Regions from separate parts of the Streptomyces sp. NRRL S-1813 genome, predicted to be linked through region 3. Evidence: riboswitches for the same ligand, from Rfam matches in the RefSeq annotation. Region 3 holds a riboswitch; each other region holds the start of a gene.

Region 1 (2,192 bases), on a different contig from region 3:
TGCCGGCGCCGATGGCGAGGCCGATGCCGATGACCCACACCACGCCCAGGCCGCCGCCGTCCTTGGAGTCGTCGGCGTCCTTGGTGTCCTTCTTCGCCGCGGCGGCCGGCTCGGGGCCGGTGGCGTTGAGCGCGGCCACCAGGTCGGTGCCGCCGAAGGAGCGCGGGTCGGTGCCGGTGGCGTGCGCGACCAGCACCAGCTGGGCGTAGGCGGCGGGGCCGCTCTGCTTCGCCCAGTCAGCCGAGTTCTTCTCCAGCCACTTCAGCGGCTTCGCGGCGGCGGCGCCGTGTGCGCCGGCCGCCAGCGCCACCACGGCGTCGGCGGTGTTGCCGACGTCGGGCTGATCCTCCGCGCCCGGCATCGCGGAGAGCAGATGCTGGCCGTTCTCGTCGAGCTGTGCGACGAGGTAGGCGTCGCCGGCCTCGGCAGCCTGTGCCGGGTCGTCGGCGCCCGCCTTCTTGTCCCCCTTGCCTTCCTTGTCCCCGTCCTTGCAGCTCAGCGGCTTGACCGGGGTGTCCGCGCCCTTGCCGGCCGGCTCGACGACGAAGCCCCTGCCGCGCGCTCCGGTCGCCGCGGCCGCGGTGGCGTCGGCGTTCGGGGCCGCCCCCTTGAGCTGGAAGGCGAACGCGCCGCGCCCGTCCCCCTTCGCCGCACAGCCGAGCTGGAAGGTGAGCAGCCCGTCGTAGGGGGTCTTGCCGCCCTTCTTCGACGTCACGGACTGCGGCTTCTCGCCCGCCGCCGCGAGCGCGCCGATGACCACGGAGGTGGAATTGGCATCGCTGGCCGAGCCGGCCATCGAGCTCCAGCCGCCGTCGTCGTTCTGCACCGACTTCAGCCAGCTCACGGCCTTCTTCACGGCGTCGCGGTGCCCGCCCAGCGCGGCCAGCGCCTGCACCGCGGCGGCCGTCGGGTTGGTGTCCCGCAGGGTCTTGGCGTCGCAGGGCTTGCCCGGCTCGGCACGGAAGGCGGTGAACGAGCCGTCGGCGCACTGCTGACCGGCCAGCCAGTTCACGGCAGACGCCGCGGGGCGCACGCCCACGGTGTCCTGGGCCAGCAGTGCGAGCGACTGCCGCCAGACCCCGTCGTACTGCGGGTCCTTGGAGCCGTACAGCCCGTCGGGCAGCTTCTTGGGGGACGCGGACGGGGAGTCGGCGTATGCGGCGGGGGCAGCGGCCGCGCCCAGCACCAGCACGGCCGCCAGCGCCGTGGCGGCGCGGCGCGCCAGGAAGGCGACGGAATGCGTCAAAGGGGCCTGGTGAGCCATGGAAGCCATGGGGGCCATCGGGTCGGTGCCTCTCGGGTCGGGTCGCGGCGGATGCTACGCAGCCGCGCTCGGCCGGCCACCCGCGCGCCGATCCATGGATCGGGCACGGTGGCACCGGGCTCAGCTCCGTATACCTCGACGGTGCCGCGCACCGGCCGTCCGCACGGGCGGCGGCTTCGGTGGCGGGAGCCTTGGTCGTGCCCGGTCGGGTGCTCCGGCTCGTACGGCCGTCCACACCGGGCCGGGGGCGCGGTGCGGAGGGGCCGTCCTCACGGTTGCGGGTCAGCGCCGGATTTCCACCGGCTTTCCCCGATCGGGTACGGATGAAGTTGTCCCGCACACCTTAACCGGCGCCCGTCAGGGCACTCGCTCGCACGTACGAGCCGGCACCGCGCCGGGCGGAAACCAGCCGCGCCCGGGAACGAACCAGTGCTGTCCCCGCCACGAACCGGCTCTGTCCCCGCCACGAACCAGCGCTGCCCCCGCCACGAACCGGCCGCGCCCCCGTGTGCGAACCGGCCGCGCCCCGGGGACGGATCAACGCTGCCCCGCCCACCGGGCAGGACCGAGCGCCCGCGTCCCCGCCCTCACACCGCCTGGTACCGCACCGGATCGGACCCGGGCACCCGCTCCGCCTGTCCCTGCTTCACCAGACGGCGCAGATGGGCCTCCGCCTCCGAGACGGCGATATTGCGGGAGGCGTAGGGAATCTGGTCCCAGGGGCGGTTCCACTCCATGGCCATGGCGAGCTGCCAGGCAGTGCGGGGCTCGCGGAGCAGCGCCCGCAGCTGGGAGAGCCGTGCTTCGTGGTGGGCGAGGAGCTCGCGGACACGTCCGCCGGCGTCGGTGAAGGCGTGCTGGTGGGCGGGCAGCACCTCGGCGGGGGCGAGCCGGCCGACGTGGGCGAGGGAGTCGAGGTAGTCGCCCA
Region 2 (2,192 bases), on a different contig from region 3:
TGCCCGTCGGGGAGTTCACGGACCCGCCAGGCACCGCTGCCGCTCGCCGCGGCGGCGGTCAGGAAGGCCTCGGCGGCGGCGAGCGCGGCGCGGGGTGCGTCCGGTCCTGCGATCCGCAGCGCCGCCGCATCGTCGCCGACCCGCAGCAGGGCGCCGCCGGCCGGGCCGGACCGGTCCCCGGCCGGTTCTGCGAGCAAGCTCACATCTCCGCCGAGCGCCGCCACATCGCCCCGCCCGTCGTCCAGGACGAACAGGAAACGGCCCGAGAGGGCGGTCGCGGACTCGCTCGCACAGAGCAGTGCGTCCAGCTCACGAGCCCACCGTCGCACGTCAGAAGGGGTGTGGCGGTCCAGCCCGGCCAGCGGGGAAGCGAGGATGTTGCGGATGCGTTCATGGCGCTCGGAGGGCAGCAGGCCGGCGTCGCGCAGCAGAGCGGCGAGCCGGCCGCCGCAGCCCTCCGCAAGGCCGCGGAGCTCGACGTTGCCACGGGAGGTGAGGGAGAGATGGCCGTCACCGAGCAGGTCCGCGGCGTCGGCCAGGGCACCGGCCTGACGAGCCGTCAGATCTCCGGCGGGCAGCCGGACTCGGGCGAGGTGGCCGTCGGTGGCCCGGTGCAGCCGCAGCGCTCCCGGGCAGGCGTCACCGCGGTCGCGCAGCGGCGGTGCGGCGGCCTGGGGCCGTGTCGAGGGGGAGGGCGGCATGGCCGCGAGCATACCCACGGGGGCGGGCGCCGATCCGGGCCGGATCCGGCCATGAGCCCGGCCCGCGGCGTGCGCGCCCCCGGCACCGGTCCGGCCTGCCCCAAGGCCCGCTTACCTCGGCGCTCCACAGCCCTTACTATGCAGGTCGGTGGGTCGGCTGACCCACCGACGCCAGCGACGGCGCAGGGTCCTACGGCCCTAGGGAGGAAGCCCGGTGAGAATCCGGCGCGGTCCCGCCACTGTGAACCCGGAAACCACCGGGCGAGCCAGGAACTCCCGCCGTCCTTACGACCACCCGGGGCGCGGACACCCCGAGGAAGGCCTGCGCTCGCATGCTTCTGCTGCTGTCGACCTCCGACACCGACCTGCTCAGCGCCCGCGCGGCCACGGGTCCCGTGCCGTACCGGCTCGCCAACCCCGCCCGGCTCGACGTCGCCGAGCTGCCCACGCTGCTGGAGGGCTGTGACCTCGTCGTCGTACGCCTCCTCGGCGGCATCCGTGCCTGGGAGGAGGGCCTGGAGGTGCTGCTCGCCGAGGACCAGCACCGGCCGGTCGTCGTGCTCACCGGTGAACAGGCCCCCGACGCCCAGCTCATGGAGCAGTCCACGGTCCCGGTCGGCATCGCGGCCGAGGCGCACGCCTACCTCGCGCACGGCGGGCCCGCCAACCTCGACCAGCTCGCCCGCTTCCTCTCCGACACGGTGCTGCTGACCGGCCACGGCTTCGACCCGCCGGCCCCGGCCCCGTCCTGGGGCCCGCTGGAGTGGGAAGCCCGCAACGAGACCGGCCCGCTGATCGCCGTGCTCTACTACCGCGCCCACCACATGAGCGGCAACACCGGCTTCGTACGGACCCTGTGCGAGCAGATCGAGGCGGCGGGCGGCCGCGCCCGGCCCCTGTTCGTCGCCTCCCTCCGCGCCCCCGAGCCGGAGCTGATCGAGGAGCTGCGGGCCGCCGACGCCCTGGTCACCACGGTCCTCGCCGCGGGCGGCACCAAGCCCGCCGAGGCCTCCGCCGGCGGCGACGACGAGTCCTGGGACGCGGGCGCGCTGGCCGCCCTCGACGTACCGATCCTCCAGGCCCTGTGCCTGACCGGGCCGCGCAGCGCCTGGGAGGAGAACGACGAGGGGCTGTCGCCGCTGGACGCCGCCTCGCAGATCGCCGTCCCCGAGTTCGACGGCCGGCTGATCACCGTCCCGTTCTCCTTCAAAGAGGTCGACGAGGACGGTCTGCCGATGTACGTCGCCGACCCCGAGCGCGCCGCCCGGGTCGCCGGCATCGCTGTCCGGCACGCCCGGCTGCGCCACATCCCGGCCGCCGAGAAGCGCCTCGCGCTGGTGCTGTCCGCGTACCCGACCAAGCACTCCCGGATCGGCAACGCGGTCGGCCTGGACACCCCGGCCAGTGCCGTCGCCCTGCTGCGCCGCCTCCAGGCCGACGGCTACGACTTCGGCACCGAAGAGGTTCCCGGCCTCGTGTCCGGCGACGGTG
Region 3 (2,192 bases):
GCTCGATGTCCCCGGCGCCGTCCTCGTCGGCCTCTCCCATGGTGCGCGGGTCGCGCTCGACACCGCCATGGCCCACCCGGACCGGGTGACGGCCCTCGCGCTCGCCTCCCCCGGGATCAGCGGCCGCGCCTTCACCGACCCCTTCCTCCTGGAGCACATCAAGGCGCAGGTGGCGGCGATCGGCACCCCCGACGGCGCGGAACGCTATGTCGAGCACTTCCTGCGGATGTGGGTGGACGGACCGCATCGCGAACCGTCCGCGGTGCACCCGGGATTCCGTGAGCGGATGCGTGCCTCGGCCGAGGCCAATGTGGAGGTGCATGCCGACGGGATGGGCGCCGGTATGCCCCTCGAGATCGGCGCCGCCGACCGCCTCGGCGAGATCCGGGTGCCGACGGTCGTGTTCGACGGTGACCTCGACAGCAGCGACATCTCCGCCAATGCCCATGCGATAGCGCTGACCGTCCCCGGCGCCCGAAGAGTCCGGATACCGGGCGCGGCCCACATGGTCAATCTGGAGAACACCGCGCTCTTCGACCACGAACTCCATGCCTTCCTCTCGGCCCTGGAGTACTGACGCCCCGCGACCACCGATCGCCCACCGACCACGGCCCGGCCCCCGCGAACCTCGCTCCTCCCGAGCGGCGGTTAGAGTGACCGGGCCGTGGTGTTCGGGAAGACCGGTGACGGACCGTGTGGTCCCAGTCCGGAGCGGCCCTCGCCACTGTGATCGGGGATCTTCACCCCTTCCACAGGCGCACGGCGCGCCGGTGGCGCCACTGACCGCAGCCCGCGGCCGGGAAGGCGGGGGCGGACGCGTACACCCTCCCCCAAGCCAGGAGACCGGCCACGGCATCTCACGAACTGATCCACGAGGTGCTGGAGCGTGACCGCCGGATGGCCCTGTCCACCGATACCCGCAACACCCCTGCTTCCGCCGCTTTCCGCTGGCGCCGGCAGGACACCGTCCGCACCGCGGGCCTGATGGCCGTCATAGCCGGTCTGCACGTCGTCGCCTTCGGCGTGCTCTTCCTGCTCGTGGTGCCCCATCACTACGCCGTGGGCAGCCAGGTCTTCGGTGTGGGGCTCGGCATCACCGCCTACACCCTCGGCATGCGGCACGCCTTCGACGCCGACCACATCGCCGCGATCGACAACACCACCCGCAAGCTGATGGCTGACGGAAAGCGGCCGGTGTCGGTCGGCTTCTGGTTCGCCCTCGGCCACTCCAGTGTCGTCGTCGCGATGGCGGCTCTGGTGGCGGGCGGCGCCCAGCTCGCGGGCACGCTGCTCAACGACGAATCCCGTACGCACCAGATCCTGGGCACGATCGGCACCACGATCTCGGGGACGTTCCTCTACCTCATCGCCGCCCTGAACCTCATCGCACTGGCCGGGATCTGGCGGGTCTTCCGCGGTATGCACAACGGCCACTACGACGAGGCCGAACTGGAACAGCGCCTCGACGCACGCGGCTTCATGAACCGCTTCCTGGGCCGGTTCACCCGCTCGATCTCCCGTCCCGGCCAGATGTTCCCGCTCGGCTTCCTCTTCGGGCTCGGCTTCGACACCGCGACCGAGGTGACCCTGATGGTGATGGCGGGCAGCGGCGCCGCGGCCGGCCTGCCCTGGTACGCGGTGCTGTGCCTGCCGCTGCTCTTCGCCGCCGGGATGAGCCTGTTCGACACCCTCGACGGCACCTTCATGAACTTCGCCTACCAGTGGGCGTTCTCCAACCCGGTGCGCAAGGTCTACTACAACCTCACCATCACCGGCCTGTCGATCGCCGTCGCCTTCTTCATCGGCACGATCGAGCTGGTGACCGTGCTGCACGACAAGCTCGCCCTCAACGACCCGCTCACCGGCTGGATTTCCGGCCTCGACCTCGACAATGTCGGCTTCCTCATCGTCGGCCTCTTCGTGGTGGTGTGGGCAGCGGCGCTGGCGTACTGGCGACTGGCCGGCGTCGAGAAGCGCTGGGCGGCGCGAACGAAGCCGACGACGCAGGCGGGACAGGCAGAGCAGGCGGAGCAGGCCGCGCTGGGCGCCTGAGGCACCTCAGCCCCAGCAGCCCCGTACGCAGCCGCCGCCCGTGCCCGTATCGCCGCGTGGGCGCGGCTGCCCGGTCAGGTGGCCGAACCGGCCGCCGCGCCCGTCATCAGATCCGGCCCCCAGCGCTCCAGCGCCGCCGC
Region 4 (2,192 bases), on a different contig from region 3:
GGCGGCCTGCATCGCCTGGGCCCGTCCGATCTCCGCAGCCTCGCGCGTGACGAACGAATTGAGCGACATGTTCTGCGCCTTGAACGGTGCCACCCGGACGCCCTGCCGGGCCAGCCAGCGGCAGATGCCCGCCGTCACCACGCTCTTGCCGGCGTCGGACGTCGTACCGGCCACCAACAGGCCACCGCCGACGGCCCCTCCGGATGCCTTGAACCGCCCGTTCACCGGGTCCTCCTCATGCGCCGGGACCCCGGCTGTCGTGAACCGTACGCGCCACCGCACCCGCGGCCCTGCGCGTCACTGCATCTGCGGACGGGCGGCCGGTACGCAGCGGGGACCGCCGCGCGGAGCCGAACGCCAGCCGCGCGGCCACCGTCGTCACCAGCGCCAGCGCGCTCACCCGGCGCGAGAGCCGCACCGCCCGTTCGATGTCGGCCACCGCGACCGGCGGCGCCCCCTCGTTGAGCACCGGACGGTGTTCCACCCGCCCGCCGTACGCCAGCGTGCCGCCCAGCCGTACGCCCAGCGCGCCCGCGAACGACGCCTCCACCGGGCCCGCGTTGGGGCTCGGGTGCGCGCCGCCGTCCGCCCGCCAGGCCCGCAGCGCACCGCGCCGGTCGGGGCCCGCGAGCACGGTCAGCGCGGCGGTCAGCCGGGAGCCGGGCCAGCCGGCGAGATCGTCGAGCCGGGCCGAGGCCCAGCCGAAGCGGAGGTGGCGCGGCGACTTGTGCCCCACCATCGCGTCCAGGGTGTTCACCGCCCGGAACGCCACCAGGCCGGGCACCCCGCCCAGCGCGCCCCAGACGAGGGCGCCCACCACCGCGTCGGAGGTGTTCTCGGCGACCGACTCCACCACCGCACGGGCCATCTGCGGCCCGTCCAGCGCCTGCGGATCGCGCCCGCACAGATGCGGCAGCCGCTCCCGCGCCACGTCCAGATCGCCCGCCGTCAGCGCACCGCCGACGGCCCGTGCCTCCCGGCCGAGCGAGGTACCGCCCAGCACGGCCCAGACCGTCGCCGCGGTCAGCGCGACCCGGGCGCCGTTGCGGAGGGGGGACGGGGAAACGGCAGCGCCCTGCACGGCACGCTGAAGCAGCGCGGCACCGGCGGCGGCACCGCCCGCACACACCACGGCATGTGCCGCCCCGTATCCGCGGTGATCACGCCACAGCCGGCGCTCGACGGCGCCCGCGGCCCGGCCGAAGGCGGCCACCGGATGGCCGCGCCGGGGGTCCGCCGCGATCAGGTCGGCGAGAAAGCCGAGGGCCGCGCCGCACGCATATCCCGCGTGTTCGCCGCGCATCGGATCAGACGTCCGTCATGCCTCGAAGGGGCCCTGCGGCAGCGGGCAGTGGAGATCTGGCAGGGCGGCCGGGCATGGCGGTATGTCCTCACTCAGGGTCCGCGCCCTGGCTCGACGTGACGGCGACAAGAGTCTCCTGGCTCCCCGGATCGGCGAGTCCTCCGGCCTTCCAGTCCCGGTGTACGTCATCGGACGTACGCAAGGCGGACCGTGACCTTCGTTGGAGGAACGCTCCCCGGTGACAGTGGCGGGACCGCGCCGGATTCTCACCGGACTTCCTCATCTGTCGCCGAATGGCTCCGGCAGTCCACCACGCCCCGCGAATGCCCGTCAACTCACCCTTGACCTGCGACGCTGCCCTGTGGCACGCGCTGTGGTGCACGCCACAGCGTGGCAGCCACGTCACAGACGGTTGCCCGCGCCCCTGATCTCACGCCACTATCTGGTGCACGGCGGCGACGGGGCCGCCGGAAGGGGGCCGGGGGATGCCGCAGAGCGCTGACCGCCACGAGATCCGCATCAGGATCACGGGCACGAACAATCCTGACCAGGACATCGAGGACCTCAAGGCGTGGCTGGAGCGCGAACCGTGGCTGGACCGGCGCCGGCACGACTGGCTGCTGCGGCCGCGGCCGCAGGACGAGGGCGACGACGGCCCCGGTGACATGGCCGTCGGCGTCGACGACCTGATCCTGGTCATCGTCGGCGCCGTCGCCGCCGAGATGACCAAAAGTCTCACCATCGCCCTTCAGGAGTGGGTGCGACGGCGCCGGGAGGAACGCGACACCGGCGAGCGGCCCACCGTCGCGGTCGGGAGCGGCGACGGGGACCTGCGCGCGCTCGGCGACGCGGGTCCGGGCGCCGTGGCCCCCGAACACCCCGATCCCGG

What was found. A riboswitch is a leader RNA that binds a small molecule or an ion and turns the genes downstream of it on or off. The one in region 3 is predicted to bind cobalamin.
Region 1: it holds a riboswitch for cobalamin, as region 3 does, so the genes downstream of both, IF67_RS0130425 (prenyltransferase/squalene oxidase repeat-containing protein) here and IF67_RS0131640 (HoxN/HupN/NixA family nickel/cobalt transporter) in region 3, are expected to answer to the same signal.
Region 2: it holds a riboswitch for cobalamin, as region 3 does, so the genes downstream of both, cobN (cobaltochelatase subunit CobN) here and IF67_RS0131640 (HoxN/HupN/NixA family nickel/cobalt transporter) in region 3, are expected to answer to the same signal.
Region 4: it holds a riboswitch for cobalamin, as region 3 does, so the genes downstream of both, IF67_RS0122595 (cobalamin biosynthesis protein) here and IF67_RS0131640 (HoxN/HupN/NixA family nickel/cobalt transporter) in region 3, are expected to answer to the same signal.

The regions. Positions count from the first base shown of each region.
Region 1 covers NZ_JOHB01000029.1:79,997-82,188, reverse strand. Annotated here, with positions in the region: gene IF67_RS0130425 (prenyltransferase/squalene oxidase repeat-containing protein) at 1-1,282, opposite strand, end outside; cobalamin riboswitch at 1,451-1,630, opposite strand; gene IF67_RS0130420 (MBL fold metallo-hydrolase) at 1,852-2,192, opposite strand, start outside.
Region 2 covers NZ_JOHB01000014.1:75,762-77,953, reverse strand. Annotated here, with positions in the region: gene cobG (precorrin-3B synthase) at 1-701, opposite strand, end outside; cobalamin riboswitch at 869-996, shown strand; gene cobN (cobaltochelatase subunit CobN) at 1,034-2,192, shown strand, end outside.
Region 3 covers NZ_JOHB01000032.1:64,066-66,257, reverse strand. Annotated here, with positions in the region: gene IF67_RS0131645 (alpha/beta fold hydrolase) at 1-577, shown strand, start outside; cobalamin riboswitch at 649-867, shown strand; gene IF67_RS0131640 (HoxN/HupN/NixA family nickel/cobalt transporter) at 865-2,052, shown strand; gene IF67_RS0131635 (VOC family protein) at 2,127-2,192, opposite strand, start outside.
Region 4 covers NZ_JOHB01000016.1:70,990-73,181, reverse strand. Annotated here, with positions in the region: gene IF67_RS0122600 (cobyric acid synthase) at 1-225, opposite strand, end outside; gene IF67_RS0122595 (cobalamin biosynthesis protein) at 236-1,303, opposite strand; cobalamin riboswitch at 1,433-1,586, opposite strand; gene IF67_RS0122590 (hypothetical protein) at 1,789-2,192, shown strand, end outside.